3 regions of the Bacillus sp. z26 genome follow, and region 1 is predicted to be linked to each of the others. Evidence: riboswitches for the same ligand, from Rfam matches in the RefSeq annotation. Region 1 holds a riboswitch; each other region holds the start of a gene.
What was found. Region 1 has a riboswitch for S-adenosylmethionine ahead of AC4G3K_RS10880 (methionine ABC transporter ATP-binding protein). Riboswitches for the same ligand answer to the same signal wherever they lie in the genome.

Region 2: linked by a shared signal. The riboswitch ahead of AC4G3K_RS12825 (methionine ABC transporter ATP-binding protein) and the one ahead of AC4G3K_RS10880 (methionine ABC transporter ATP-binding protein) in region 1 are both predicted to bind S-adenosylmethionine.
Region 3: linked by a shared signal. The riboswitch ahead of AC4G3K_RS00730 (bifunctional homocysteine S-methyltransferase/methylenetetrahydrofolate reductase) and the one ahead of AC4G3K_RS10880 (methionine ABC transporter ATP-binding protein) in region 1 are both predicted to bind S-adenosylmethionine.

Annotation. Positions count from the first base shown of each region.
Region 1 covers NZ_JBZFQM010000003.1:89,241-99,647, forward strand. Annotated here, with positions in the region: gene sufB (Fe-S cluster assembly protein SufB) at 254-1,651, opposite strand; gene sufU (Fe-S cluster assembly sulfur transfer protein SufU) at 1,717-2,151, opposite strand; gene AC4G3K_RS10850 (cysteine desulfurase) at 2,141-3,370, opposite strand; gene sufD (Fe-S cluster assembly protein SufD) at 3,370-4,674, opposite strand; gene sufC (Fe-S cluster assembly ATPase SufC) at 4,692-5,477, opposite strand; gene AC4G3K_RS10865 (YuzK family famiily protein) at 5,814-5,966, opposite strand; gene AC4G3K_RS10870 (MetQ/NlpA family ABC transporter substrate-binding protein) at 6,269-7,102, opposite strand; gene AC4G3K_RS10875 (methionine ABC transporter permease) at 7,115-7,783, opposite strand; gene AC4G3K_RS10880 (methionine ABC transporter ATP-binding protein) at 7,780-8,811, opposite strand; SAM riboswitch class I at 8,927-9,039, opposite strand; gene AC4G3K_RS10885 (O-acetylhomoserine aminocarboxypropyltransferase/cysteine synthase family protein) at 9,140-10,407, opposite strand, start outside.
Region 2 covers NZ_JBZFQM010000003.1:516,731-527,137, forward strand. Annotated here, with positions in the region: gene AC4G3K_RS12795 (ABC transporter substrate-binding protein) at 69-1,010, shown strand; gene AC4G3K_RS12800 (carbon-nitrogen family hydrolase) at 1,066-1,851, opposite strand; gene galE (UDP-glucose 4-epimerase GalE) at 2,012-3,043, opposite strand; gene AC4G3K_RS12810 (amidohydrolase) at 3,231-4,439, opposite strand; gene AC4G3K_RS12815 (MetQ/NlpA family ABC transporter substrate-binding protein) at 4,495-5,364, opposite strand; gene AC4G3K_RS12820 (methionine ABC transporter permease) at 5,382-6,032, opposite strand; gene AC4G3K_RS12825 (methionine ABC transporter ATP-binding protein) at 6,046-7,068, opposite strand; SAM riboswitch class I at 7,190-7,301, opposite strand; gene AC4G3K_RS12830 (hypothetical protein) at 7,519-9,201, shown strand; gene AC4G3K_RS12835 (amino acid ABC transporter substrate-binding protein/permease) at 10,078-10,407, shown strand, end outside.
Region 3 covers NZ_JBZFQM010000001.1:179,585-189,991, reverse strand. Annotated here, with positions in the region: gene AC4G3K_RS00790 (Hsp20/alpha crystallin family protein) at 1-318, opposite strand, end outside; gene AC4G3K_RS00785 (SDR family oxidoreductase) at 471-1,235, shown strand; gene AC4G3K_RS00780 (MATE family efflux transporter) at 1,378-2,739, opposite strand; gene AC4G3K_RS00775 (DUF2639 domain-containing protein) at 2,895-3,044, shown strand; gene AC4G3K_RS00770 (GNAT family N-acetyltransferase) at 3,104-3,661, opposite strand; gene AC4G3K_RS00765 (undecaprenyl-diphosphate phosphatase) at 3,940-4,722, opposite strand; gene AC4G3K_RS00760 (DUF4870 domain-containing protein) at 4,885-5,208, shown strand; gene AC4G3K_RS00755 (hypothetical protein) at 5,249-6,139, shown strand; gene dapF (diaminopimelate epimerase) at 6,214-7,197, shown strand; gene AC4G3K_RS00745 (phosphatase PAP2 family protein) at 7,245-7,922, shown strand; gene AC4G3K_RS00740 (hypothetical protein) at 8,201-8,341, shown strand; gene AC4G3K_RS00735 (class I SAM-dependent methyltransferase) at 8,454-9,050, opposite strand; SAM riboswitch class I at 9,175-9,276, shown strand; gene AC4G3K_RS00730 (bifunctional homocysteine S-methyltransferase/methylenetetrahydrofolate reductase) at 9,369-10,407, shown strand, end outside.

The DNA of each region.
Region 1 (10,407 bases):
GTAATATCCAAGTATAGTAGAAGGTTTTTTGTAATTAATTCTAATTAACAGTAGTTAGAAGCAGAAGAATTGCAGGGTCCAAAACTAAGTGGATTCGTGATTATTTAGGTGGGACCTAAAGGTCATAGGTGTAACATAAACGAGCTATAGGTATTTAACTCGACTTTTATTGCATCTTTTAACTTTGAATCAAAAAAAGAATCCGAAATTAGATTCGGATTCTTTCATGAATATGGAATTTGTTATATCAGGATTATCCGATAGAACCTTCCATCTCAAATTTAATTAATCTGTTCATTTCAACGGCGTATTCCATTGGCAGTTCTTTCGTGAATGGCTCAATGAATCCCATAACAATCATTTCTGTTGCTTCTTGTTGTGAAATACCTCGGCTCATTAGATAGAAGAGCTGCTCTTCAGATACTTTAGAAACTTTCGCTTCATGCTCAAGAGAAATATTATCATTGTGTATTTCATTATATGGAATTGTATCGGATGTTGATTCATTATCCATAATAAGCGTATCGCACTCAATATTGGAGCGAGCTCCATCCGCTTTTTTACCAAAGTGTACAATACCGCGGTATGTTACTTTACCACCATGCTTAGAAATTGATTTAGAAACAATAGTGGAAGAAGTATTTGGAGCCAAGTGTATCATTTTAGCACCGGCATCCTGATGTTGACCTTTACCGGCAATGGCGATGGAAAGAGTCATTCCACGAGCGCCTTCTCCGCGTAAAATACAAGCTGGATATTTCATAGTAAGCTTGGAACCGATATTTCCATCAACCCATTCCATTGTACCATTTGCATCTACCACTGTACGCTTTGTTACAAGGTTATACACATTGTTTGCCCAGTTTTGGATCGTTGTATAACGGCAGTAAGCATTTTCCTTAACAATGATCTCAACAACTGCACTGTGAAGTGAATTCGTTGTGTACACAGGAGCCGTACAGCCTTCTACATAATGCACGGAAGCATCTTTATCAACGATGATTAAAGTACGCTCAAATTGACCCATGTTCTCCGAGTTAATACGGAAATATGCTTGCAATGGAGTATCCATTTTAATACCTGGTGGTACATAGATAAATGATCCACCGGACCATACTGCAGAGTTTAATGCAGCAAATTTATTATCAGCTGGTGGAATTACTTTTGCAAAATGTTCACGGAAAATGTCTTCATTTTCACGTAAAGCGGAATCTGTATCTTTGAAGATGATTCCCATATCTTCCAAATCCTCTTTCATGTTATGATACACAACTTCGGATTCGTACTGAGCGGAAACACCAGCAAGATATTTTTGCTCCGCTTCAGGAATACCCAGCTTATCAAACGTACGTTTGATTTCTTCAGGTACTTCATCCCATGATTTTTCGGATTTCTCGGATGGTTTTACATAGTACGTAATTTCATCAAAGTTTAATCCTGCAAGATTGCCTCCCCATTGTGGCATTGGCATTTTATAAAAAAGTTCAAGAGACTTCAGGCGGAAGTCCAGCATCCATTGTGGCTCGTTCTTCATGCGAGAGATTTCTTCAACAATCTCACTAGTTAAACCGCGTTTAGAACGAAAGATGGAAACGTCCTTATCATGAAAGCCGTATTTATAATCACCGATATCAGGCATTTTTTTAGCCATCGATCGCTTCCTCCATTCTTTCTGGTATGAGCTGCTCCCTATACACAGCCCATACCTTGTCATTTTTATTTTTCGTTAAGCCCTTTTTCCATAGCTTTCCAGGCAAGCGTTGCGCATTTAATCCGTGCTGGAAACTTACATACACCCTGTAGGGCCTCTATATCACCAAGGTCCAAATCACCTTCGTCATATTCCTTGCCTAACATCATATTTGAAAAAATTCCAGCAAGTTTCATTGCATCCTCGATGCTTTTTCCTTTAATGATTTGTGTCATCATAGAAGCAGATGACATTGAGATAGAACAACCTTCTCCATCAAACTTTGCATCGTGTACAATTCCATCTTCTACTTTTAGAGTAAGGTGGATTCGATCTCCACAAGTAGGATTATTCATATCAATCACAAGGCTGCCGTCTTCCAGACTTCCTTTGTTCCGTGGATTTTTATAGTGATCCATAATTACTTGCCTGTAAAGGGTATCTAGATTATTAGAAGCCATTACTGAAATACTCCTTTGTTTTAACGAGTCCTTCGGCCATACGGTCGATATCTTGTTCCGTATTATATAGATAGAAACTAGCTCTCGCCGTTGACGAAGCATTTAACCATTTCATAAGAGGCTGTGCACAATGGTGCCCTGCTCTGATGGCAATCCCATCAGCATCCAGTACGGTAGCTACATCATGCGGATGAACATCCTCAAGATTAAATGTAACTACCCCAGCTCTTGATTTAGGATCTTTAGGACCATAGATTTGCAACCCATCAATACCTGATAATTTATCAAGTGCGTAAGCAGCAAGCTTATGCTCATGCGCTTCAATATGGTCAAGGCCAATTTCATTTAGGAAATCGATTGCGGCTCCCAGTCCAATGGCGCCTGCAATTATAGGTGTGCCAGCTTCAAATTTCCATGGAAGCTCTTTCCATGTAGAATCCTGCAACCCTACAAAATCAATCATCTCTCCGCCAAATTCAATTGGTTCCATTTTCTCCAGATATTCCTTTTTCCCATACATGACACCAATGCCTGTTGGTCCACACATTTTGTGGGCGGAAAAGGCGAAGAAATCACAATCAAGATCCTGAACATCCACTTTCAGGTGGGGAGTGCTTTGCGCACCATCGACCACCATAACGGCACCATGTTCATGTGCAATTTTGCCGATTTCTTTAACTGGATTGATCACACCGAGTACATTCGATACATGCATGACCGACACAATCTTAGTTTTTGAAGTGATTACTTCTCTAACTGTTTCAATCGAAATGGTACCGTCTTCCTCAAGTGGGATATATTTTAGCGTGGCGCCAGTAGCCTTAGCTACTTGCTGCCACGGAATGATATTACTGTGATGTTCCATCATACTGATCACAATTTCATCTCCAGCTTGAAGATTTGATTTTCCGTAGCTGGCTGCAATCGTATTAATAGAAGTCGTTGTTCCTCTTGTAAAGACAACTTCTTCGATGGATTTGGCATTAATGAACTTTCTTACCTTTTCACGAGCTCCCTCATAAGCATCCGTAGCTATTGTTCCAAGCGTATGAACACCACGGTGTACATTTGAGTTATACCGTTTATAATACTCATCAATAGTCTGAATGACGGATACTGGCTTCTGTGATGTTGCTGCACTGTCCAGATATACCAATGAATGACCATTGACTTTCTCATTTAAAATTGGGAAAAGTTCTTTAATAGTAGTTGGAATCATTATTTAACTTTCCTTTCAATTACCTCTGTTAACTGCTTTTTAACAGCCTCTACAGGTAACTGATTGACTACTGGGGCAAGGAACCCATGGATAATTAAACGTTCTGCATTTGACTTACTAATCCCTCTGCTCATTAGATAATAAAGTTGAGTAGGATCCACACGGCCAACAGAAGCTGCGTGGCCTGCTGTTACATCATCTTCATCAATCAACAGAATAGGATTCGCATCCCCACGTGCTTTTGGACTAAGCATTAATACTCTGGATTCCTGTACGGCGTCAGATTTAGTTGCACCATGTTCAATTTTACCGATTCCATTGAAAATAGAAGATGCTTCATCTTTCATAACACCATGCTTCAGGATATATCCATTTGAATTTTTACCAAAATGAATCACTTTCGTTGTAAAGTTTTGGATTTGTTTACCCGTACCAACAACTACTGTTTTAGTATCACCATAAGCACCGTTACCATGTAGGTTCGTAATATTTTCTGAAATCGTATTGCCATCGTTCATTAAGCCCAATGCCCATTCTATTCTTCCATCATTTCCTACAGATGCATTACGGTTTACATAGGTTTTCATGTCTTTGGATAATGTGTCAACTGCACCATATTTAACGGTTGCATTGTCTCCGACTACTACCTCAGAAATGATATTTCCAATGGTTTCTTTCCCATCAACCAGTGAAATATAGTTTTCAACGTATGTGACGGAGCTGCTCTCTTCTGCAACAACTAGTACGTGATTATATAACTCAGTATCCGCATGATCAATCATGAATACAGCCTGGATTGGTTCTTCCACTACCACATTGCGTGGAATATAAAGGAAAGCTCCCCCATTAAAAAGGGCTGCATGCAAAGCTGTCAGCTTATTCGTATTTACAGGGACACTTTTCGTCATGAAGTATTTTTGCAATAGTTCAGGATGATCTTTAGCAGCAGTTCTGATGTCTGTAAAAATAACCCCTTTATCACGCAGCTCCTGCGAAAGTGTTAAATATGCAGCTGTATGGTTTCGCTGTATATATAAACTTCTATTCTCATTAGGATTGATCAGTTTCTTCACGTCTTCAGTGAGTTCATCAATAGAAGTAAATGTCTCACTTGTAACGGAGTTCACTTTCATATCCTCTAAATTCCATTTATCAATCTTCGTTTTATCAGGTTTAGGCATAGGCAGCTCAACTGAGGCAGAAAGAGCGTCTAAACGGAAGCTTTCAAGCCAGGCAGGCTCACTATGTCCTTTTGAAAAAGAAGATATAACGTCTTTTTCGAGTAATGTAGTTTCGATTGTCATAACGATCCTCCTATAGCTTATGCTTCAATTTCTATTGTTTCGTCTTCAATACCTAATTCTTTTTTAATCCAGTCATATCCTTCTGCTTCCAAACGTTGCGCTAGTTCCGCACCGCCGGATTTCACGATTTTACCTTGCATCATAACGTGAACATAATCTGGAGTAATATAGTTCAATAAGCGTTGATAGTGAGTAATCATTAGGCAGCCAAAATTTTCGTTTCTCATTTGATTGATTCCTTTGGAAACAACTTTTAGAGCATCGATATCTAGACCGGAGTCGATTTCATCAAGAATCGCAATAGCTGGTTCCAACATTAATAATTGCAGGATTTCATTACGTTTCTTTTCACCGCCAGAAAATCCTTCATTTAAGTAACGTTGTGCCATGTCTTGGTCCATTTCTAATAAATCCATCTTTTTATCCATTTCTTTAATGAATTTCATCAAAGAAATTTCTTCTCCCTCTTCACGTTTACTATTTATAGCAGAACGCATGAAGTCCGCATTTGTAACTCCAGTAATTTCACTTGGGTATTGCATAGCTAAAAACAGACCGGCACGAGCACGTTCGTCTACTTCCATCTCTAGTACATCTTCCCCATCCATTGTAATAGAGCCACTTGTTACTTCATATTTTGGATGACCCATAATAGCAGAAGACAATGTAGATTTCCCTGTACCATTTGGTCCCATAATTGCGTGAATTTCTCCACCTTTAACTTCAAGGTTTACACCTTTAAGAATCTCTTTACCTTCTATTGCTACGTGTAAATCTTTAATTGTAAGAACTGAACCAGCCATTCTTATACCTCCAATATATAGTCATCTAAGTTTTAGATTATTTCTATTCTCAATTTATTCTCATTACAATCTTATAACAAATCAAATCTAGATTCAACTTTTTGAAATAAGAAATTACATATAATGGACACAATATGCTACCATACTACTAACCTTTATTGACATTATAAAGTTAATTTTTGTGAAAGAAAAGAACCATCATTTTCTGCCTTCCACTAGCTCTGAAAAATAACGACAATCGTATTTTTTTAAGAATAATCTTAAAAATATAAAAACAGGCAAAGGAAAACAACTCGTTTTTCCTCTGCCTGTTTTAAGAAAATATTCATTTATCCATTATCCATAGACTCTTCTATTCACATCATTTAAGATTTGATTGCTCTTCATATAGCTGCGTTCACGCTTTTCTTCTACTTTCATGCGCACATTCAAATTCTGGCTGTATACTTGATATCCAACCCCGTGTGCCTGTCTCATCGCTTTATCCATTTCATCTGTTACTCTAAGTTGTAACTGATTAACAAAGATAATAAATCATTCCTTTCCATTTATTATGAAATAAGTGTATCACTCTGTATAAAAACCCTCAAAGTCTATATACCACTCTGAGCGCATCTTAAAAGCGATATTGCTTATTTATTTAAAGAAATTCTTACTCATTCAAAAAAATGATACCAAAGAGACTTACATTTATGGTTAAAAGCGATCAAAAGCGATGTCTGGGAAACCATAATATAATAGAAGAAAAAAGGTACAGCCGCTAATTTCGACTGCACCTTTTCGTTTAGATATTATTTAGTTGCAGGGATAACAGACCCTTTGTATTCCTCAGTAATGAAGTCCTGAATTTCTTTTGAATGAAGGACTTCAACTAATGTTTTAATTTCTTTTTTATCCTTGTCATCAGATCTGACAGCAACAATGTTTACGTAGGGATTATTTTCAGAACTTTCCAATGCAATAGCGTCTTCTGCGGGCACAAGATCTGCTTCGATTGCATAGTTGGAATTAATTAGAACTGCATCACCTTCGTCATTATTATAAACCTGTGTTAACATAGGCGCTTCAATATCTGTTTTAAATTTTAAATTCTTAGGATTATCTGCAATATCATCTACCGTTGCAGCTGTTTTATCAATGCCTTCTTCCAGCTTTATTAAACCTTCAGTTTCAAGCATGGATAACATACGGCCATGGTCAGCTATTGAATTGCTCATAATAATCGTTGCGCCTTTTGGAAGATCATCCAGGCTTTTGTACTTTTTGGAATACACACCAATCGGTTCGATATGGACACTTCCTGCATTGGCAAAATCATATCCATTATCTTTAACTTGGCCTTCGAAATACGGAATATGTTGAAAGTAATTCGCATCAATTGATCCGTCTTCTAAAGCTTTATTTGGCATCACATAATCTGTAAACACTTCAACTTCTAGTTTAATGCCTTTTTCTTTAAGTAAAGGCGCTGCTTCTTCCAGAATTTCCGCATGCGGTACATTTGAAGCACCAATTTTAATTGTTTTTAAATCTTTGTCACCTGACTTGGATTCATCGCCCGACCCTCCGCAAGCTGTCAATAGAAGAGTTAATCCTAAAACAAGTATGAATGATAACTTTTTCACTTTGGTTCCTCCCTATCGTTTGTCTAATTTTCTTGTTATTAAATCTCCAATAAATTGGATAATAAATACTATAATCAATACTAAAACAGTGGCGACAAACGTGACATCTGTTTGACCGCGGCTAAACCCTTCCGTATAGGCGAGGCTTCCCAGTCCGCCCGCACCAATCATACCAGCCATCGCCGTATATCCAACCAATGCAATGGCAGTAACCGTTATACCTGATACTAACGCAGGCAATGATTCAGGTATTAAAACCTTTCTTATAATCGTAAATGAAGTAGCACCCATAGATCTTGCGGCTTCAATCACACCTTTATCAATCTCGCGCAACCCAATTTCAACCATTCGAGCATAGAACGGGGCCGCACCAATAATTAAAGCAGGTAAAGCGGCCTTAACACCGATAATACTTCCAACCAAGGCCTTTGTGAAAGGGATAAGCAGGATAATCAAGATGATGAAAGGAATCGAACGGAATATATTAACGAAAGCTCCTACGATTCCGTATACCATTTTGTTTTCCCACATATTTCCCTTTGAGGTCAAAAATAAAAGGAGACCCAGTATAATTCCCAAGAAAAAAGTTGCAACTAATGAGATACCAGTCATATATATGGTTTCCCAGGTTTTTTCATAGATACGTTCCCATACTACATTTGGAAATAATGTTTCTATCATCCGGACATCACCTCCACACCAATTTCCTGTTTGTGGAGATAATCAATGGCCTTTGAAACTTCAGTTGCATCCCCGTCAACATGAATAAACAATGTTCCGTAAGATCCATGCTGAGTCTGTGAAATTTTACCTTGCAATATATTGACATGAATTTTATAAGAGCGAATGACTTCTGATAAAACAGGCGTTTCAGCAGATTCGCCAATAAAAGATAATTGAACAACTTTTCCCGTCGGATATTCCGTAAGTAAATGTTCGATCGTATCTTTCGTTTCTTCCGGCTCAGTAACTTGCTGTACAAATCGCTTTGTAATCGGGGCAGTTGGTTTTTTAAATACATCAAGCACTTGACCACTCTCCACTACTTTCCCCATCTCCATCACGGCTACGCGATGGCAGATTTTACGTATAACATGCATTTCATGCGTAATTAATACGATTGTTAAGCCCAGCCTTTTGTTTATATCAACAAGTAATTCTAAAATATCATCTGTTGTCTGCGGATCAAGCGCTGATGTAGCTTCGTCACAAAGAAGTACTTTCGGATTATTTGCTAAGGCCCGTGCAATTCCAACCCGCTGTTTTTGACCGCCGCTTAACTGGGATGGGTAGGCATTTTCACGTCCATCCAATCCAACCAGATTAACAAGCTCCTTTACTCTCTTTTTGCGTTCCTTGCTTGGTATACCAGCAATTTCTAAAGGAAACTCTATATTTTCACTGACTGTCCTTGACCAGAGAAGATTAAAGTGCTGAAATATCATACTTATTTCCATTCTGGCTTTTCTTAGTTCAGCGCCTTTAATAGCAGCCATGTTTTTACCTGCTACTACTACACTGCCTTCGGATGGTTTCTCTAAACCGTTCAGCATTCTAATCAAGGTACTTTTTCCTGCTCCGCTGTACCCGATGATTCCAAAGATCTCTCCCTTTTCAATTGATAAAGAGACTTGATCTACTGCTTTGACAGCTGATGAACGTTTAAAAGTTCCAGAGAAGGTCTTCGATACATCACGTAATGTAATCATGAAAAGTTCACCGCTCTTTCTATCAACATCTAATTTTAAGATAGTTTTCAGTTAAAATAAAAATGCCTTTCTGCGGAGGCAGAAAGGCATGATTAGTATATAAACATGTTCCTTTCTCTCATCTCCCAGGATTTATAACATCCTGTGTGAATTGGCACCTTTTCAATCTAATCGATTGCCGGTTGCCGGGCTTCAAAGGGCACATCCCTCCACCTCTCTTGATAAGAGTACATAACACACTATTCAATTTAAATCTAACTGTCTGCTATCCTATCATGTTTTAGAAAGAACTGTCAACACCAAAGTCTTCTTCGAATGGTCAAAAATGTTATTTCAAAACTTCTTTAATCGAAGATATGCCTGTTGCCTTTTCTATCGCCAGTTCCAATTCTTCAATTAAATCTTCTGTATTTTCAATGCCGACGGAAAGTCTGATTAAATCCTCCTGCACACCGGAGGCTTTTAATCCCTCCTCATTCAGTTGCTGATGAGTCGTGCTTGCCGGATGAATAATTAAGCTTTTTGCATCACCCACATTTGCCACATGGGACCATAACTCAATGGAATCAATCAGCTTTTTACCTGCCTCACGTCCTCCCTTTATACCAAAAACAACAACTGCCCCCGCCCCTTTCGGTAAATATTTCTTCGTTTTTTCATAGTCACCGTGATCTGGATCTCCAGGATATAAGACCCATGATACTGCTGGATGTTGTTTTAAATAATCGACTATTATTCTCGTATTTGCGACATGCTCCTTCATTCTTACATGCAGGGTTTCCAGTCCCAGAATAAATTGAAAGGCGTTAAATGGACTAAGGGACGGACCCAAATCTCTCAATAACTGTACTCTTGCCTTCACGATAAACGCCCCTGCTCCAATTGCCTCACTATAAATCAAGTCATGATAACTTGGGTCCGGTTCAGTAAAACCAGGGAATTTAGGTGAATTCCAGTCAAACTTACCTCCATCTATTATGACCCCTCCCAGTGTGGTTCCATTTCCAAGCAGCCATTTCGTAGCAGAATGGACGACAATATCTGCTCCAAATTCAATAGGTCGGCTTAAATAAGGAGTCGCAAAAGTATTATCAATGATTAAAGGAATTCCAGCTTCATGAGCAATTTCCGCTACCCTCTCAATATCCAGCACTTGCAGACTTGGATTTCCGATGGTCTCTCCAAAAATCGCTTTCGTCTTTGAAGTAATGGCTTCTCTGAAATTTTCCGGATCGTCTGGATCTACAAATTTCACATGAATCCCATACTTAGGAAGAGTATTGGCGAATAAATTATAGGTTCCGCCATATAGAGTAGAGGCTGATATGATTTCATCACCCGCACCCGCAATATTTAAGATAGAGAGTGTGATAGCTGCAGCACCACTTGAAACTGCCAGTGCTCCAATTCCACCTTCGAGTTCAGCTATGCGTTCCTCAAATACACTTGATGTGGGGTTATGGATCCTTGTATAGATATATCCGGGTTCAGCTAATCCAAATAAGTTCGCAGCGTGATCTGTATCTTTAAATACATACGCATTCGACTGATAAATCGGTACACTTCTCGCTCCTGTTAATGGATCTTGCTGTAAGC
Region 2 (10,407 bases), 430 kb from region 1:
TCTATAAGTGAGAATGATTATCATTATTTACGATGAATTTATTCTACATACTACAGGAGGATATGGCAATGGTAATAAATAATAAATACACACGTCTTCTCGTGTTGATGCTTTGTACTGTGTTAGTGCTTGTAGCCTGCGGCTCAAAGAATAATGATTCTGCTGACACAGAGAAGTCAGCTAAGACGGTTACAGATGCAATCGGTGAAATGAGCTTCCCAACAGCCCCTAAACGGATTCTTGCACCAAATTTAGAGGATTATTTAGTTACTCTAGGCATTACACCGGCTGCTCAGTGGTCAATTGGTACATCTGTTCATGGATATTTACAAGATGATTTAAAAGATGTTCCATTAATTGGTTGGGATATGCCAATTGAAGATGTCATTGAAGCAGATCCAGATTTAATTTTGTTTGAATCCGAAGCTGCTATTCAGGAAGGGCAATACGAGGAATATAAAAAGGTTGCTCCAACCTATGTATTTGAGAAAGAAGACACTTCTGACTGGAAAACATTATTGACAAAGATGGGCAAGTTATTCGATAAAGAAGATCAAGCCAAAGCAGCGATTCAAAGCTATGAAGATAAAGCTGCAGAAGCTAAATCAACTATCGATGAGAAAATCGGAGATGAATCTGCCGCTCTTATTTGGGTAACTGGCGGCCAGTACTTTGTATTCGAAGGAGACCGATACGCTTCAAACGTTCTTTATAATGATTTAGGATTTAAGATGCCTACTTTTATTAGTGAACTTGGTGAAGCTCAGGAAACATGGCAAGCCACTTCACTCGAAGCGTTGGCAGATTTAGATGCAGATCACCTCTTTATCGCTGCGGCGAGTGGTGAGGCAGGGATCGAAACATTGGAAAACAGCTCTATTTATAAATCCATTCCGGCTGTCCAAAAAGGGAATGTTTATATGTTTGAGGATTCATCGAACTGGACCATGAATGCAAAAACAGCCAATAATCAAACAATCGATCTTGTTTTAGAATCTTTAAATAAATAAGGAAATAAAGGCGGCTCTTTTAAAATGAGCCTCCTTTTTATTAGATATCTGGATTCTATTTTCTTTCATATAGATCCTCTCTTCGATCCTTAAACACAGAGATGCTCGCTCTGACCTGATCTACTTCCTGTATGTTTAATTCAGCATACTGGATACATTCCCCGGTATCCCCGATTATGATCGTATCACCCCAGGGACCAATGACCATGGAATGACCGGCGAATGTATTATGAGGATCTTTCCCCACCCGGTTGACCGCAATAATGAATAGCTGATTTTCAATGGCGCGTGCCTTTAAAAGTGTTATCCAATGGTCTACTCTCATTTCCGGCCATTCTGCTGCTACGAACAGTAATTTCGCTCCTGCTAAAGCATGCTTCCGAACCCATTCCGGAAAGCGAATATCATAGCAAATCAAACCGCCGCAAAGATTCCCATCCATCATAAATATATTTTCCTTTTGTCCTGCTTTAAGGTAGAGATGTTCATCCATCACGTTAAAAAGATGCACTTTATCATACTCTGATAGGACCTCTCCAGAACGGCTAAACACATACATTCTATTAAAATACCCCTTCGATGTTTTCACAGCTACTGAGCCGCCGACAATATAGACACTGTACTTTGATGCCAATGAAGAAAGCATTCTCTTTGTTTCCTCACCATCAGGATCTGCAAGTTCCTCCAACTGCTGCAGGGCATAGCCTATATTCCACATTTCAGGTAATACAATACATTCTGCTCCATTATGGGCAGCTTCTATTATAGAATCCTTTACACGGTTGAAATTTTCACAAGGCTTTGCAAATTTGATATCTATTTGTACACAGGCTATTTTCAATAACTCCACCTCTTCCTCATTTATCTAGAAGGGTATTGGAATGCATGGATGATATCAACTTTATTGCTATATAAGGGTCCAGTGCCAGAAAAACAATGGGTCGTTCAAACTATAGCGGTTATAGTAAATGGAATCGATTCTCCTTCGACTCAAATCCTCTTTAATAAGTTTGTTTAATCATCTGTTTGTATCCATTCGGGTTTTGTATTTGCCATTTCCATGAATCCGCACACATATCTGTCAGACTTTTTTCGGCTTTCCAGCCTAAAAGATTTGCTGCCTTATCAACATCAGCATAACAAACAGCTATATCCCCAGGTCTTCTTTCCACCACTTCGTACGGAATTTTCTTTCCATTGACTTTTTCGAATGCGTTCACTAGATCAAGAACGCTGTATCCGTTTCCTGTCCCAAGGTTAAATGCTTCTACCCCTGACTTCCTATCCAAATACTGCAATGCACTCAGATGGCCCTTCACTAAATCGACTACATGAATATAGTCACGGACACCCGTGCCGTCATGGGTGTCATAATCGCCGCCAAACACTAATAAGTGATCTCTTTTACCAATAGCGACCTGAGTAATATATGGCATTAAATTATTGGGAATACCACTCGGATTCTCGCCGATTTTTCCTGTTTCATGTGCGCCAATAGGGTTGAAATACCTGAGTAAAGCGATACTCCATGACGAATCGGAAACATGCAAATCACGCAGAATTTCCTCTATCATTAATTTTGAACGACCATATGGATTTGTTGCCGATAAGGGAAAGATCTCGTCAACCGGTACAAGATTCGGCATGCCATACACCGTGGCAGAGGAGCTAAACACCAGCTTTTTCACATGATACTTCGCCATTATTTCACATAACTTTATCGTACCTGTTATATTATTATCATAATATTTAAGAGGGATCGAAACAGACTCACCAACCGCTTTTAAGCCGGCAAAATGAACAACTGAATCAATATCGTATTTGATAAACAGTTGCTCAACTGCCTCAACATCTAATAAATCAATTTCATAAAACGGAAATTCTCTCTCAGTCAAATCTTTAACTCTTTCAATTACTTCTATTTGACTATTCGACAAATTATCCAAAACCACAATCTCATAACCCGCTTTTAAAAATTCAACAGCCGCATGGCTGCCTATATAACCGGCACCGCCTGTAATGAGTATTGCCATCCATGATCTACTCCCCTGTTTTTCACGATTGGTATTTCGAAAGTCCTACAAGATAATTTTACCTTATTTTGGGTTAAATGGTATTTATTTTCCCGAAAAATTCCAATCACCAAAACAGCATTAGACAGTAGAGTTCATTTTATTAAACCATGAATGGGTTCTTATTAGGCCTTCATCTGAAGGCTCTTTAGGACTCTTTCCCTTTAGCTTTAAGAAATTCCTCTTTAATCTCCCTAAGTAATTCCTGATCTGTCAGAAGACGATAGCCAGCATTGGCTAATGCTTTTGCACCAGTAAGGATGGCTACATCTCCTTTTTCTGACACAGCGCAATCTCTAAATTCCTTTGTATGAGCTATGAGATCATCCGGACCAATTTTTATATAAGGATGGGCTGTTGGTACAACATGGCTCACATTGCCTGCATCTGTCGAACCGGATGCATTCCGCGCACCCTTTACAACATCTTCCCCAAGAGCAGCCAGTTCCTCCCTTAAGACATCATCGAGAGTCGAGTTTAGTACGAAATCATGAACTTCATTTTGAAATCGATTGATCTTTACTTGGGCTCCTGTTGCCAATGCCGCACCTTTGGCAATCTGAATAATCCTTTCCGAAATTTCTTCGCATCTCTTCCATGTTGAAGCCCTTATATAAAATCTTGCAGAAGCATAATCAGGAATGATATTAGGTGCATCTCCTCCATCTGGAATAATGCCATGAATCCTGATATCAGTCGGTAATTGCTGCCTTAAGGCTCCAATCCCATTAAATAACTGAATGACTGCATCAAGAGCATTGATTCCTTCCTCGGGAGCTGCTGCAGCATGAGCAGCTTTACCGTAAAATTTAAAATCAAGAGGATTGACAGCCAAAAAAGGCCGAGTCGTTCTGGTCTGCCCTGATGGATGAATTAAAATCGCCGCATCCACTCCTTCAAATAATCCATGCTTCACATAACTCCCCTTGGCACTGCCATTTGCCCCTCCTTCCTCTGCTGGTGTACCGTACACAAGAACCGTTCCGCCTGTTTCCTCTAACACTAATCCAAGTGAAATCCCTGCCGCTACACTCGTTATACCGATGATATTATGGCCGCAGGCATGACCAAGACCTGGCAAGGCATCATATTCAGCGAGAAAAGCAATCGTTGGTCCCGGCTTTGATGATGATTTCTTCGCTATAAAGCCTGTTTCATGACCGGCGATATTACGTGTGACCTCAAAGTCCGCTTCATTTAATATCCTGGTTAGTGTCTCTGAAGCTAAGAATTCTTCATTCCCTATTTCAGGATTGGCGTGTATGTAATGACTTATATCTATATACATGTCAGCCTGTTGATCTAAATATCGATTGATTATATCTTTATGGAAAATACGTCCTTCATTTTTAATCATTTCTCTTCCCCCATTCGTTTTTTTAAGCTGCCATGATAGGCGTTTTCTAAGAGAATTATTCTTTCACAGCCGGGCTAACCCAGGCATCCTGATAATTAACTAATTCTTCTACTGATACAAAAGCAGGAATCGTATTCCCTTTAAACGTTTTATGGATAAAATCCTCTACTTCTTTCGAATGATAAATTTCCACCAGTTTATTTAAATCTTCGCGATCTTTATCCCCTTTTTTTACAGCGATGATATTAATGTATGGTTTAGCGGTGGCACTTTCATGGAACAAGGTATCTTTTAATGTTAATCCTGCTTCAACGGCAAAGTTATTGTTAATAATAGACGCATCTACATCTTCTAGAAAACGTGGTGTATTACCGGCTGCTACTAGTTCAAGTTTAATATTTTTAGGATTGTTTTTAATTTTATCGACAGAACCAACCCCATCAAAATTTTCTTCTAATGTAATGAATCCTGCCTCTTGCAAGAGCAATAATGCCCGGCCAAGATTTGTACCTTCATTAGGAACAGCGATTGTAGCCCCCTCAGGCAGTTCCTCCAAATCTTTATATTTATTTGAATAGATTCCCATTGGGGCAATAACAGTAGAACTTAGTGGCTCAAGATCTAAATTCCTCTCCTTAACTTGCTCTTCAAAGTAGGAGATTGTCTGGAATGCATTGGCATCTACCTCGCCATCATTTAAAGCTGTGTTCGGCAAAATATAATCACTGAACTTTACAAGCTCTATATCTAATCCCTTCTCCTTGGCAAGTTCGGCAATATAATCCCATGTCCTTGTATCCCCACTGCTTACCCCTACCTTAATGGTGGAACTATCTTCTTTTGCACTCCCTTTTGAATCACTTCCACATGCTGCTGTTACGATTGTGAATACTATTACTAAACCAGTAAGAAATAATTTTTTCATTCGGTCCATCTCCTTCTTTATCGTCTTCTTATTTTTCTTGCCAGCGTATTGCCTGTAGTTTGTAAAAGCTGCACAATGATCACCAATGCGGCTACCGTTACGATCATGGTGATCGTGTCAAATCTCTGATAACCATATGTGAGAGCAAGATCTCCTACACCTCCTGCTCCTACCGCCCCTGCCATAGCTGAGGCACCAACCAGACCGATGGTTGCCGTCGTAAAGGTTAATATAAGGGAACTTAGTCCCTCTGGTATCAAAAAACGAAAAATAATTTGCCATTCGGTCGCGCCCATTGCCTGAGCTGCTTCAATAATCCCCTTATCGACTTCCAATAATGAATTTTCAACTAATCTGGCAATGTAGGGACCCGCATAAAATACAAGCGGGACAATCGCGGCATTCGTCCCAATCGCTGATCCAACAACGAATCTTGTAAATGGAATCAAAGCTACCAATAAAATAATGAATGGGACCGAGCGCAAAATATTGATAATCGAGTTTAATATATTAAACACCCATTTATTCTCCAGGATATGCCCCTCTCTCGTAATAACAAGTAAAATCCCTAAAGGCAATCCGATAATGGCCGAGAATAGTAATGAAAAGAAAACCATATAAAGCGTGTCACTGAAACCGATCAGTAATTGTTCAAGCGTAATTTCCATTCCCCATAACTGTTCATTCATGAAGCTTCACCTCCTGCAGAATTACATCTTCATTCGCTACATAATTGAATGCCTTCCTTATTTCTTCTGTTTCTCCTATAACTTCCACGATTAGATTGCCGAAAGGTGTTTCCTGTATTTCAGATATATTGGCAGAAAGAACGCTTAAATGGACGTCAAAGCTTTTGGCCACTGTCGATAGCAGATGCTTACCTGAAGATGATCCTAAAAAATTGAGTTTCCAGACTGCAGGATTCTTTTCCTTTAAGGAATTCAAAAAGCTTTGTGGTATTTCATCATGGATTACCGTTCTAACAAACCGTTTGGCAATCTCCGTCTTTGGCTTAGAAAAAACATCTAGGACTGACCCCTGTTCAACCACTCCTCCATTTTCCATGACAGCGACCTTATTACAAATTTCTTTAATCACCGACATCTCATGTGTAATGAGCAAAATTGTTATGTTGTATTCACGATTTATTCTTTTCAATAGTTTTAAAACATCACTTGTCGTTTGTGGATCCAATGCGGATGTAGCCTCATCACATAGCAGAATCGATGGGTTTGTGGCCAGCGCTCTCGCAATTCCAACCCTCTGCTTCTGTCCGCCTGACAATTCTTCTGGATAACTCTGAGCCTTATCTGATAATCCAACGAACTCCAGTAACTCTCGGACTCTGGTTTGAATCGTTTGTTTATCTGTCCCGGATAGCCTTAATGGAATTGCCACATTATTAAAAACTGTTTTGGATTGGAGTAAATTGAAATGCTGAAAGATCATCCCAATTTTCTTTTTTTCTGCCCTTAATTCCTTAGATTTTAGTTTCGTAAACGATTTACCGTTAACAAGAACCTCTCCTCCAGTAGGTCGTTCCAGCATATTAACCAACCTCAAAAGAGTACTTTTTCCGGCACCGCTGTATCCTACGACGCCATATATATCTCCCTTATCAATTGTCATATTAACCCCATTTAATGCTTCAACCGTCTGTCCATTCGCGTGGTATGTTTTTTTTACGTTTTGAAACTCAATCATGTTCTCTCCTCCAAGCCTTATGGAATTCGAAATGCAAAAAGCCTCTACTGTCATTAGACAGAAGAGGCTTTATATGGAACATATACATAAAAGTGATTAGTAATATGTCCGGTTAGGCTTCTTCTTATCTTTCAAACAGTCGTTTGTTGGATTTAGCACAGTATTTTTACCTAAGTAAAAATCCGCTGCCGAAGTTTCATAGGGCCAAATCCCTCCACTTCTCTCGATAAGAATCGCTTACTATTCAATTAAATTTGATGTTTCCAACTATATCCTAACCTGTTTGCTAATGTCAATTACAATTTTCTGAAATTACAATTAATTTTGTATTATACTATAAATATCCTCAATACTATTTTGATGATTCTATACGATTAATGAATCATTACAGCTTTTCAATCGTATAGGTTAATAAGAGAATTTACATAAAAAACCAGAGGGGGTTAACTAGTGGGAAACATCTTCATCTATTCCATCATCATTGGGATTATATCGGCACTTATTCTTGTGCCATTCAAGGATAATGAAAAATTACGCATCCTCATGAAGGGGAAAACAAAACTTCTTGTTTTTATCACTTTAGCTATATTAATTACGATTGGTGCATTTTTATTTTATTACTTCACCCTGTTGGATCAAACCATCTCTTCTCTGTGGATTTTTGTAATCATACTGACCTTGTTGGGTTCACTGCTTGCTACAGGTATAGAGAGAAAGATTAAAGGTGTTTTATTAGCTCTTAGTTTGCTTGTCGGACTCTACTTTTTAACAGCCTTTCTGTTCAATGCCGATGAAAAGTTTAAGATCGCCAAAATGGATGTCAAAGAAGAAATTCAAACATTTGACGAGAAGAAAACACCCGCCAGCGTACCACCTCAATACGCACGTAATAAAATGAAAAAAGCGTTTGGACAGGTGCCTAATACGAGTTACTATGAATTAGGGAATTTGCAAATCCAAAAAGTGAATGGTGAGTATGTTTATATTGCTCCGGTTGAATTTTCCGGATTTTTCAAATGGTTAAAAGGGAAAGAAACTCCCGGATACTTTATGCTGAGCGCTACAGACTCTTCAGCTAATCCTAAATTTGTTAAAGCAGACATGCTTTATACTCCCTCTGCTTTCTTTAACAAAGAAACTGAACGTCGTATACGCCTGCAGTATCCATCGTATATATTCTACGGTGATGCCCAGCTTGAAATAGATGATAACGGGGCACCTTTTTATATTCGCTCTTATGGTGATTTTGTATCTGCCAGAAACGGTTTCAAGGTGAAAGGTGTTGTGGTGATGGATGCCAAAACCGGGAAATCTAATTCCTATTCATTGTCTGACACACCTGAATTCATAGATGGAGCAGTTGCCCCTGAAGTTGTCAGTACACAAAACAGCTATTATGGAAATTATGTGCATGGATTTTGGAATAGCCTGTTCGGAAAATCAGATGTAAAACTCCCATCAGACGAAGGCACTGAAGCTAATGTAAGTCCAATCTTTGATGAAAATGGAGAAATGTATTATTTTACTGACTTCACCAGCCCTAAAGAAGGCGTAGATTCTATGCTGGGTTATGCGCTCACAAATTCCAGAACGGGTAAAGCTGTCTATTATACAGGCAATATGGAGGAATCCTATATGGATTCGCAGGGAGCCCTGCAAATTATCGAGAAGAGATTTATAGAAAAGAAATGGGAAGGAAGTATGCCAATCATCTATAATTTCTATGGTGAGGCCAGTTGGTTGGCGGGTGTGCTCGATTCCAATGGATTTTTGCAAAATTATTTCATTGTATCTGCAGCCAATCCTGAAATAACTGCATATGGTTCTACTCCAAACGAGGCCCTGAAGCTCTACAAAACAGCGCTTCAAAAAGGCGGGGGAACGGTCAATGGCACTTCCACGAGTGAGGAGAAAAAAATCGATGGGAAAGTTGTCAGAGTCTATAAGGAAAAATCAGGTGAATATACCGTTGTTTCTTTCCTCCTGGACAACGGACAAAGCTACAATATGTCCTCTGAAAAGGACCCTTTGATTATTTACTTACAGGAGAATGATCAGGTTGCTATTACCTATTTGGATACTGGAGAAAACTTCTTACCTGTAAATAGTATTATGATTAAGAATTTACAATAAAAAATAAACGATAAAATAGATCATCCCCATTAGGGTTTGATCTATTTTTCTCTGTTTATAATATGATTTATTTTCATTAATCATTATTCTTAAATAAAGTGTTAGACATCGTATTAAATAGGGTAAATAAAGTTAGTCTTAAATACTCATAATAAGAAGCGTATACATTTATTACGAGACAGACAGGTCTTTTGGCTGATTATTGTAGTGGGAAATATCAATAACGGATAAAGGTTTGAGGGTGATATAAAAACAAAGCTGGAGACAAAGCCTCAGCGAATATAGACTTTGGATTTCTCCATTGGTGACGCATTTGATTTATCTAACTATATCCCGCAAGTAAAACTTGAACGGTAAGAAGGCTATGGCAGTACATTACATGCAAATAAACTATATAATGCATATATCTTAGCCTATCTGGGACTCGTTTTGTTCTCGTGTAAAAGGGAACATTTTTATAGCATTGTAATTGTAAACAAGCCTGCCTTTAACATGTGAAATCAGAAATATTTTTAGGTGCCTTTCATCTATTTTATTAAGCATAAACACATGTAAAAGTACGTTTCAGATTATTTCCTACATAACATTTCGGAAGTACTTTCCATTTACAAAGTTCTATTTATTTTATTAGATTAAGTAAGAATATACTAACGCGTTCTTTCGACTCTCCATCCTTTTTTTATCTACTTCTCCACAAAATTTAAAGGAAATCTTATAGTAATCTAATATTATTTGGAAAGTATCCGTTGCAAAAAAACCGTATTTTTATATATACTCATAGAGATACACAATTTGTGATAAGATTCATCATCCCTTTTATCCCATTCATTGGACAATAGAGGGTTTTTAAACGTTTTTATACAAAGGAGGCTCATAATGAAGAGATTTTCAAAATTCACACTTTTATTTACAATGACTATGATCATGATTGCTTCATTTATATTCCCTGCTTTAGACACAAAAGCAGAAGGAAAAAAATATGAAATTGCAACAGATATCACATTCGCACCATTTGAATTTCAAGAGACGAATGGTGAGTTTGTCGGTATTGACATCGACTTATTAAAGGCTATAGCTGAAAATCAAGGATTTGAAGTAGAAATTAAACCGCTTGGTTTTAATGCTGCTGTACAAGCTCTTGAGTCCAAACAAGTTGACGGCGTTATTGCCGGAATGAGTATAACAGATGAAAGAAAACAGAAATTT
Region 3 (10,407 bases), on a different contig from region 1:
GCCGGATAGTAGTAATTTTGTAGACGTATGGTATACCTTAAGGTTTGGTAATTGTTCTTCTTTAATTGAGATTCTAATAAAAAGATAATCATGAGTTTCCAAAATAGCAACGGAAAGTGGTCTTTGTGAACTGGATACTGAATGTTCGTCTGGCTCTTGATTATTCTTAAATTGGTGGTTGATAAATCCTCCTAATTGTTCAGGTGAAAGCATAGAGAATAATTGTTCCATCTGCTTTTCCATACCTGACTGATTAATAAACTTCATCCAATCCGGCATTTGATTCTGGTTTTTAGAAAATAGATTCCACGGTAACAATTAATCACCTCAACTTTTACAGACATATTAGGTTAAGGTACTATATGCGATAAGGGTGATAATCGTTAATGCATTGTAGCTTTTAATTAACGAACTTGTAAGTATTCCATGTATAATACATATAAGAAATACTGCCTGTAGGGGGGAAGAAGTTGACTCGAAAGACAGCTTTAATTACTGGTTCAGCAAGAGGATTAGGCAAAGCTACAGCAAAGCAATTAGCTAAAGATGGGATAAATGTGATAACGACCTATCGAGAGAATCAAGTCAAAGCCATTCAAGATATGAAGGATTTGGCTCAAACCTACAAAGTGAAAGCATATGCTTTACCATATGATGTAACGGTTCGTGAAAACCATCGGGATCTCATCCATAAATGTTATGAGTTATGTGATGGAATTGATATCCTTATACATAATGCCGGTCCATATATGCAGGAACGAAAACCAATGCTGGAGTATACGGATGAAGAATGGGAATATCTCATTAACGGGAATCTATCGAGTATGTTTTACTTAGCCAGTGCGGCTATTCCATATATGCGTGCAAATAAATGGGGCAGAATTATCACAATGGGATTTGATCAATCAGATCATTCTCCAGGATGGAAATATCGTTCGGCTTTTGCTGCAGCCAAAACGGGATTGACCTCATTAACAAAGACCTTGGCATTGGAAGAAGCGGAGTATGGAATTACGGCTAATATGGTTTGTCCGGGAGATATTGTAGATCCCTTTAAGGAGAGCTTTCGTGTGGAGGATGGGGTGGTTTCTGATAAGGTTCCGGTTGGTAGACCGGGAACTGGTGGCGACATAGCACGTGTCATTTCCTTTCTTTGTGCCGAAGAATCCGACTTTATTACAGGGACGGTTATTCCCGTGACGGGTGGGCAGGACGTATTATCCAAAAGCAGATAAGAGACAGATTGAATGACATATTTCTGATGTGTTATTTTTTGTGTTCCTTTGCTGACTATGAATATCAATGCAATAGCTAGTAGAAAAAGTTCGCTTGGATTTTCCAAAGCGAACTTTTTTCTAGTTATATTAGATTAACAGTCTAATTCAAGGTTTGTACGAATTTTCTTTTTTGAACATATAATAACCGGATTGTTAAACCGGTTGCGCCCACTGCTAAGCCTGCAATTAATCCAATCCAGTAACCGAATGCGTCTAAATTCGTGTTATTTGCCAGGAAAATCCCAAGCGGCAATCCAATAATCCAATAAGATATAAGAGACATAAAGAACGTGATATTCACATCTTTATAGCCTCTCAAAGCACCCTGGATTGGTGCTTGCAGAGCGTCTGATAGCTGGAAAAAGATTGCATAAATCAAGAAATGTGCTATTAATGATGCTACCGCAGGGTCGTTCGTGTAAAGAAGGGCTATATAATCTCTGAAAATAAATAAGAATATCGCATTGATTCCCGCAAAACCAACCGCACATAAAACTCCGAGCAACGTATATTCTCTTGCTGCTTTATAGTTTTTCGCACCTGCCTCATGGCCGACAATGATGGTCAATGCCATCGCAAAGCTTAATGGTACCATATACAAGAAGGATGAGAAGTTCATGGCAGCCTGATGGGATGCTATGGTGATGGTATCATAGGAGCTCATAGCCAACGTAACCGCTGCAAATATGCTGGTTTCAAAAAAGATGGACATACCGATTGGAAAACCGATTTTCATTAAACCAAGCCATTCCATGAAAGCGGGGATTGGCCAAGATTTTAAAATACCAAAACCGGAAAAAGGCTGTATCCTCATAATCATCACTGCTGCAACCAGGGCTATGACCCAATAAGTAATAGAAGCAGCAATCCCAGCACCAATACCGCCAAATGCCGGGACACCTAATTTTCCATAAATAAACATATAGTTAAGAACGATATTGACAGGGATGGCTATAAGGGTAATTAACATCGAAACATGGGTCTTGCCAAGTGCGTCTATAAAAGACCGCAGGACATTATAAATCATAACTGGTAAGATTCCAAATGCCAGAGCGACTAAATACCCATGTGCAATTCTATATACATCCGGCTCAAGGTTCATACTTGTTAATAACGGTTTTAGTACCAAGGCACCTGCACCAATCAGAATAAAGGACATCACGGCAGCTACATAAATAGCCTGCGTAACGGAGTAGCGAATTTTATCGGTTTTTTCTTTAGCACCAATCAGATGGGCCACGATTGGTGTAACGCCTAATAAAATCCCGGCAAATCCATTATAGAATGGACTCCATATAGAGGTGCCTATCGCTACTCCTGCTAAATCTTCAGGACTGGCTTTCCCGGACATAAACGTGTCAAAAAAGCTGATAGCAAACAGACCCAGCTGTGTAATTAAAATCGGGAAGAAGACCGTGATAATTCTAGAAAAATTATTCTTTGTAAAAATAGATAAATCCATTTGAATGCCTCCGCACTTCGTATGTATGACAATGAGAAAAATTATACCACAAGTGATTCTAAATAAGACAGGTATTATAATGTTCCTATGCTATGTCATAATTAGTAAATTCACTCATATATTTGGTTAAGAAATTAGTGAAGTGGAGGGACAGAATGGCATACACAGGTTCGAAGAGCTGGTATGTTGCCAAGTTGAAAGAACTGGGAATACGAACGCATCCAATAGAAAGGAAGAAGCTGGAATTATATAAAACGTATATCCTTAGGAAATTATACGTTCAACAAGTGCAGTCAAAAAAATAAATTGAAGCAGGAAAAAAAGGTGTATGCCCAGTCTATAAAAAACGGGCATAACACCTTTTTTAAGCTTCTTTTAGATCAAATACAGAAACCTCTGTTGGTTGCCGCATTTGAGATAAAGTAAAGTGGTCCTTTGTTATCTCAAATAAATCAAACAAGTGCCCTCCAGCGTTAATTTCTTCATACAAAGCCTTTCGATTTTCATTTGCAAGCATTGTATAAGGCATCTTTTGGGCTGCTTTCAGAGATCGGATGTTTTCTTTTCTGATTCTGAGAAATACAGTTTCAATATCGAGCTCAAAAAACAGTTCTTCAAAGAAGTGCTGTTTGGCTAATTGATTATATCCCTTGCCATGATAAGGTTTCCCTAACCATGTACCTAAAAATCCAGCCTGATCGGATACATCGTAAAGTGTAATGGTGCCAATCGGATTTCCCCACTCATCGATAATGGTGCGTGAAATCAGTTCGCCTCGCTCTTCAGCTTCGATCATTTGTTTAGTAAGAAAGAGATATTCTTCATATTGATGCGTTTTATGGCGCACATAAGGGAAGACATCGGGGTGAATCATTAAATCAAACAATACAGGACAATCAGATAAATCACGTTTTTTCAACATACAGATCCCTCCGTATGAGGGCAGCCGCTAACTGCGATTTCCCCTCGAAATTTTTTAATGTAATATCAAAAAATTTCGGGGTGGGAATCGAACCCACTAGGACCATTTCTGGTGGCGCACCATTTGCCTTCCCTAATTTTTGCTTATACGATTAGTAAAAATAAGTATTTCTGAAAGTATCATACAAGATTTTTTAGTAAAATGATACAGTTTTTTTTCGTCATTTTTTGAATAATTTTTATTCGGAATTTTCCCTCAACATGTTACTGGTAAAATGATTAGAATATATTCATTTTCTGAAGTAATATTATGACAATACCCAAGGTAATAACATAGATGGCAAATGGTTTTAATGAGTGATTTTTAATGTATTTAATCATCCAGGCAACAGCAAGATACCCAAAAAAAGCAGAAAATATAGTGCCAAGTAATAACCCTGGAAACGATATGGCTTCAATAGGTCCTGTCAGTAAATCCTTTCCTTTAAATAATATTCCTCCAAATATGACGGGAATGGATAAGAGGAAGGAGAAGTAAGCCGCAGTTTCTCGATTCAGTCCGCTAAACAATCCAGCAGCTATGGTAAAACCGGAGCGGGAGATGGCAGGAAATATAGCGGCTGCTTGGAAACTTCCAATAAATAAAGCTTGTTTATATGTCATACTCTCTAAATTTTTATCTTGTTTGGGCATAATATCTGCATACCATAAAACCAATCCTGTTATAAGGAATTCCCAGCCCACCGTAATTCCAGATTTCGAAATGCTTTCAAAATAATCATTAAAGAGCACACCTGCCAAAACTGCAGGGATTGTTCCAAGCAGCAAAAGGAACATCAGTTTAGAAAATGGCTTTTTAATAAGTTTGACAATTTCATGCCAATAAAAGACGAGTAAAGCAAGAAGTGTACCTGTATGCAGCAATGTATCCAACAATAATCCAGCCTCGTCTAAGCCGAATAAATGCCTTCCCAAATATAAATGACCAGTACTGGAGATGGGGAGAAATTCAGTCAAACCCTGGATGATCCCAAGTACAATTGCTTTCCATTCTTCAAACAAATTTACCAGCCTCCCTCTTGCAGGTTCCAATTTCCAATTATGGACTTGTCTATGTATATGTATAGAGTGTATGAGGTAATGAAAGAATTCATGAAAGTTTTGAAACCTAAGATGAAATCACAACGTATAAAATGATATAGAGTCAACAGGAGGTTTAAACAAGTGCAAGATACTAATGATAAATTATGGGCAATGACAATTTACCTCAGCAGTTTTTTCTTTGTTCTGATTGGCCCACTGGTTATATGGTTAATTAAAAAGAACGATTCTGATTTTATTGATTATCACGGGAAGGAGTATTTTAACTTTTTAATCAGTTACACGATTTACACCTTTATAGCATTTATATTGATGTTTATCGGAATTGGTTTTATCCTTGCATGGCTGATTGGTATTTATGTACTGGTATTTACCATTGTTGCGGCAGTAAAGGCTTATTATGGTCATTATTATCAGATCCCGTTAACTATTCGAATCATCAAATAAAATTCTTAAGAAGACTTCGGCTTTTTTGCCGAGGTCTTTTTTGTATCCAGTTACTATTTTGGACATGCCGGTCATAGAATGTACAGATGGAGTAAAGGCTTATAAAATTGGCGGTGAATATTCTTTGACTACTAAGCATTATTACCAAAAAATCTATCGTATATATACAGCAGAATTAGTCGCATACTTTGTAGTCGGTCTCCTCTGTTTTTTGCTTACCTGGCTGATTGGATTTGATGTGATTCTTGCCGCAATCATAACGCTACCATTCCATATGCTGTTTTTTTTCTCTCTCAATCGAATTGTCGGCTTGAAATACAGGATGAAGAAACTTCCGGAAGAAAAAGAGGTAGGAGAAGGAGACTCACCACTTAAAAACGGCCAATATTTTCTTGGTTTTTTACCTGCGCCGACTCTCCATATGCCCATTTTCTCAACGGAAGGGAATATGGTTGGCGTTTTGAAAGATAAACGAGAAAATATATGGATGTGGATTGTACCATCCTTTCTACTCATTTATTTACCAAGAAGATATGTTTTATCAGACAGTCATGGTACTGTTTTATGTGAATATCGAAGCCGTTTTGGATTAAATGGTACCATTGATATTCTGACGGGTGAACAAGAAAAAATAGGGACATATAAGCAATCAAAACAGTTGGGAAAAAGTAGTACAAGCCATATAACCAATTCTTACGGCATTCGGCAATATGGTGGGGAAATCCGACATGGTTCAGAATTTATTGTCAAACAAACCTATAATCAGCGAAGTATTGTTCACTATTCAAGTGGATGGATGCCCTCCTATTATAGTCAGCATTTCCTTGATCCCAATACGCCTTTCCTCATATTTACGGAAGGCGCCACAGAAGATGAAAAAAGAATAGGATATTGTTTTTGTATTGATTACCTTCAGCAGCAAAATCATTAACCACTCATCCAGTCCTGTTTTGTTTTATAATAGTGAAATAGGTAGATTCATGTTTGTTTGAAGGGAGCAGGAGAATGGATATTAATATAATTAAAGTACATGGTTCCAATAACGATTTTTATTTAATTGATGAAATGGATACCAAGCTACCATTATCAGATCAAGAACGAAGCCAATTAGCCATAAGTATGTGTGAGCGCACCGGTACCGAGGGGGCAGACGGGATTCTCTTTGTGATGAACAGTGAGAAGGCAGATGCCAGAATGAGAGTCTTTAATACGGATGGTTCGGAAGCCTCCATGTGTGGGAATGGGCTCCGTTGTGTTGGGCGGTATGTTCAGGAAAAACTGAAGAAAAATAATCTGATGATTGAAACGATGAAAGCAAATCTGCAGGTAACGAAAGAACCTGACATGTATAAGGATATCCCTACATACCGAGTCGAAATATCTCCAGTTATCAAAGCAACCAGTGCATTGCCTATGAACACGGAGATGGATGAAATCATCAACAAAAGCCTGCCTTTTATTGATGAGGACCTTACATTCACAACCCTATCTGTACCAAATCCACATCTGATCAGTCTGGTTGATAAAGAGTTGATCCACTCGGATAGGCAAGAAAAAATAGCCACTATGCTGAATGGTAAGAATGATTGGTTTACCGATGGTGTGAATGTCAGCTTCGTTTCCCGCCTGGAGGAGGGGGCTATTTTTGTCCGCACGTTTGAGAGAGGCGTAGGCTTTACAAATGCCTGCGGAACAGCAATGTCAGCTTCCAGTCTCGTAACGAAATGGGTTGACGAACTCGATGATGAAGCCGTACTGCATGTCTATAATCCAGGTGGAATGGTACTATGCCAGGTTCATGATTTGCAGGATAAAACCTGGATTGATTTAATTGGGAATGCAACGTATGAATACGAAACGGTTATTCAGTTAAATTTAGAAACACTACATGTTAGCTTTGGGGAAAGGAAAGTCTATAAAGAAGAGGCCGAGGCTTATTCATCATTCCAACAACATGTCAAAACCTATCTAGACTCTAAAATAGGATGAACTTAAGACGTTTTAAACAATATGTTCGCAATAGGGGAGGGCGTAAATTGAAGAAGCCTGAAAACACCTTTTTAAATGTTCATATTATTTCCTTTTTCGTGCTGATTGCTCTCTTTATTGTGTGTACGCTCTTGTTCGTAGATATTGCTGATGACCTAGACGAACATGAGCTATATCGGTTTGATATGACGATCATTCAGGCAATCCAGGGCAGTATTAATGAAATGAGTACAAAAGTGCTTACTTTTATAACGAATTTAGGATCAGTAAAAGGCAATATCCTACTGGTTATCGTTTTTTCTTCGTTGTTACTGTTTAAAAAACGTTTTCTCAGTGTGCTTTTTTTAATCATCACGACATGGTCAGGTGGTTATGTAAACCAATATTTAAAATGGATTTTCCAGCGGGAGAGACCAACTTTAAATCCATTGGTTCAAGAAAATGGCTTTAGCTTTCCGAGCGGCCACTCAATGTCCTCCTTCATCCTCTATGGTGCACTGATGATCATTACAACCAGAATCACCAAGAATTGGCCGATTCGATGGGCTGTTTATGCGATTTGTATATTTATGATTTTAACGATTGGCTACAGCCGTATTTACCTGGGGGTGCATTATCCTAGCGATGTGATTGCAGGGTATATTGTGGGATGTGCATGGCTGGCAATCATTGCGATTGTGTTTAAGTTTGGGGAATATAGGAGAACAAAAGGGTTGAAATCATAACTAGGCTGTCTGTAAGCTATGCCGGCTTATAGACGCCTGTTTTTTATGTAAACCTCTGTGAATAACTAACTAACTGAGCATTTTCTTTTTATGGTTTTGCTACTTCCTATAAATACTGGAGATTAAAGTAGCAATCTATGATGAAATGCAAATACTTTAAAAAGAGAGCCAGGGTAATTAAGTCATAAACAACAGATATGGAATGGTTTTCATACAACTACTTGGTTCGGGTGGTATGCACCTTCTTTTCCTTATATAGAGAAGGGAGGTGATAGACTATGAATTTTCTTAAAGCTCTGGCAAAAGATGAAGCAATGATCTTTTTCACGCCCCTTGCTGCCGGCAGCGCTACGCAATTTCGCCAATCTATAAAGCTCAAGAGGCAAACGAAAAACCACCCCGCGCCGACCAAAGCATAAGGGTGGTTCATCTAAGAATTAAACGATTTGCTTACCACTTGCTAGTAGTAGCACCAGGGAGTTACCAGCTCTCTGGTTTTTTAATATATGTGTATAATACCCTAAAAAAGGGCTATTTGGTGGCTGTTACATTGATGGATAAGCACGGTTTCATTGGTTTCGTTTGAACTTTAACTGATTTAAATCCTGTCTTAGTAAGAACCTCTTTAATTTCTTCGGCATATTCATGAGCCTGTTCTTCGGTTGCTTCTTCCTGCCTTGGCTGTACCGTTATGGTCACTTGCCCATTCTCTTTTAGTAAGGAATGTATTTTCTGAATACAATCTTCCTGGTTGTCCCATAGTGGATAACTGTTTACACTGAAAATATTATCGTACACCATTGGATTAGGTATCTCGAGAACAGTTCCATTAAATAAACGCAGCTGATTCTGATCAAGTTGTTCCTGATTGCGCTTGCTCGCATTTTTCACCATTTCTTCAGATGGATCGACGCCATCAATCTGGATGGTTGGGTACTTATCAAAAAGCATATGCATTCCTTCGCCAGGGCCAAACCCTACTTCAAGCAGCGTATCATTCGGTGTAATAGACAATTGATTAAATGTCCAATCATACAATTCTTCATTTTCATAGGCCATGATTTTACCTGCGAGTTTTCCAAGTACACCTGTTGGATTTTTAAATTGATTTGTAAATATCTCTTTCATTTAACATCACTCCTACACGATACATACCCGAAATAATAAATCATTAACTCCTCTGTATTAATTATCAAAATAGATTGAAAAAACTGATAATTTATAGTAAATTTAGTAAATATATAATTTTATATCCTTATCTAGAGAGATGGAGGGACTGGCCCGTTGAAATCTCAGCAACCTGGATGGTAATTCAAGGTGCTAAATCCAGCAAGCGCAGCTTGAAAGATGAGAGACCGGAAGGGAGGGCTTTCATGGCGAAAGCTCTTTTCTTATCGTCTATTTTTCTCATCAACTTTTCAATTTAACAAATTAGGGGGAAAGACAGTGAATCTATTAGAGACGTTAAATGAAAAAATTCTGGTTGCTGATGGGGCTAGTGGTACACTTTTATATTCATTTGGGATCGATAGCTGTTTTGAAGAACTAAATCTGACTGATCCCAATCAAATTGAAAAGATGCACAGGAGTTATATTGCAGCAGGTGCTGATATTATTCAATCCAATACATTCGGTGCAAACTACCATAAATTAAAGCGGTATGGTCTTGAAAGGGAAGTATCCAGGATCAATCGGACCGGAATAAAGCTGGCAAAAAGAGCTGCCGATCCGCATACCTTTGTTGTTGGGACAATCGGAGGTTTACGAAGCTTCAGAAAATCAGAATTAACATTAAATGAAATTAAGGCATATTTTGAAGAGCAGCTGCTCGCCTTATTGAAGGAAGAACCAGATGGGATTTTACTAGAAACCTATTATGATTTAGAGGAATTGTTAATGGTGTTAGAAGTAGCAAGAAGAACCAGTGGTCTTCCTCTGATTGCGAATATATCCCTGCATGAAACGGGTCTATTGCAAAATGGGATGCATGTCAGTGAAGCATTTTCACTATTGAAAAAAGAGGGAGCCGATGTCGTCGGGATTAATTGTAGGATGGGTCCTTACCATATGATTCGGTCTTATGAAGAAGTACCGCTTATAGAAGATACTTATTATGCGGCATACCCGAATGCAAGCTTACCTGATTTATCTGATGGAAGATATGTCTACTCTACAGAGGCGGACTATTTCATCAACAGTTCCAGGCAACTGGTGAAGCAGGGGGTACGGCTGATAGGTGGATGCTGCGGTACGACGCCTGCACATATTCAGGCCATACGTAAAGGAGTCGAAGACCTTTTTCCTGTTAAGGAAAAAGATTTTGTTGCACAGCCGAAGCATCAGTCTATTTCACATGAGATCATTCAGTACAAACGAAATGGGCCAGATACGATTTCAGGTAAGGTAAAAAAACGAACGACGGTCATCGTGGAACTTGACCCGCCAAAGACGCTGGGCCTGGAGGAATTTTTGATAGGAAGTCGTT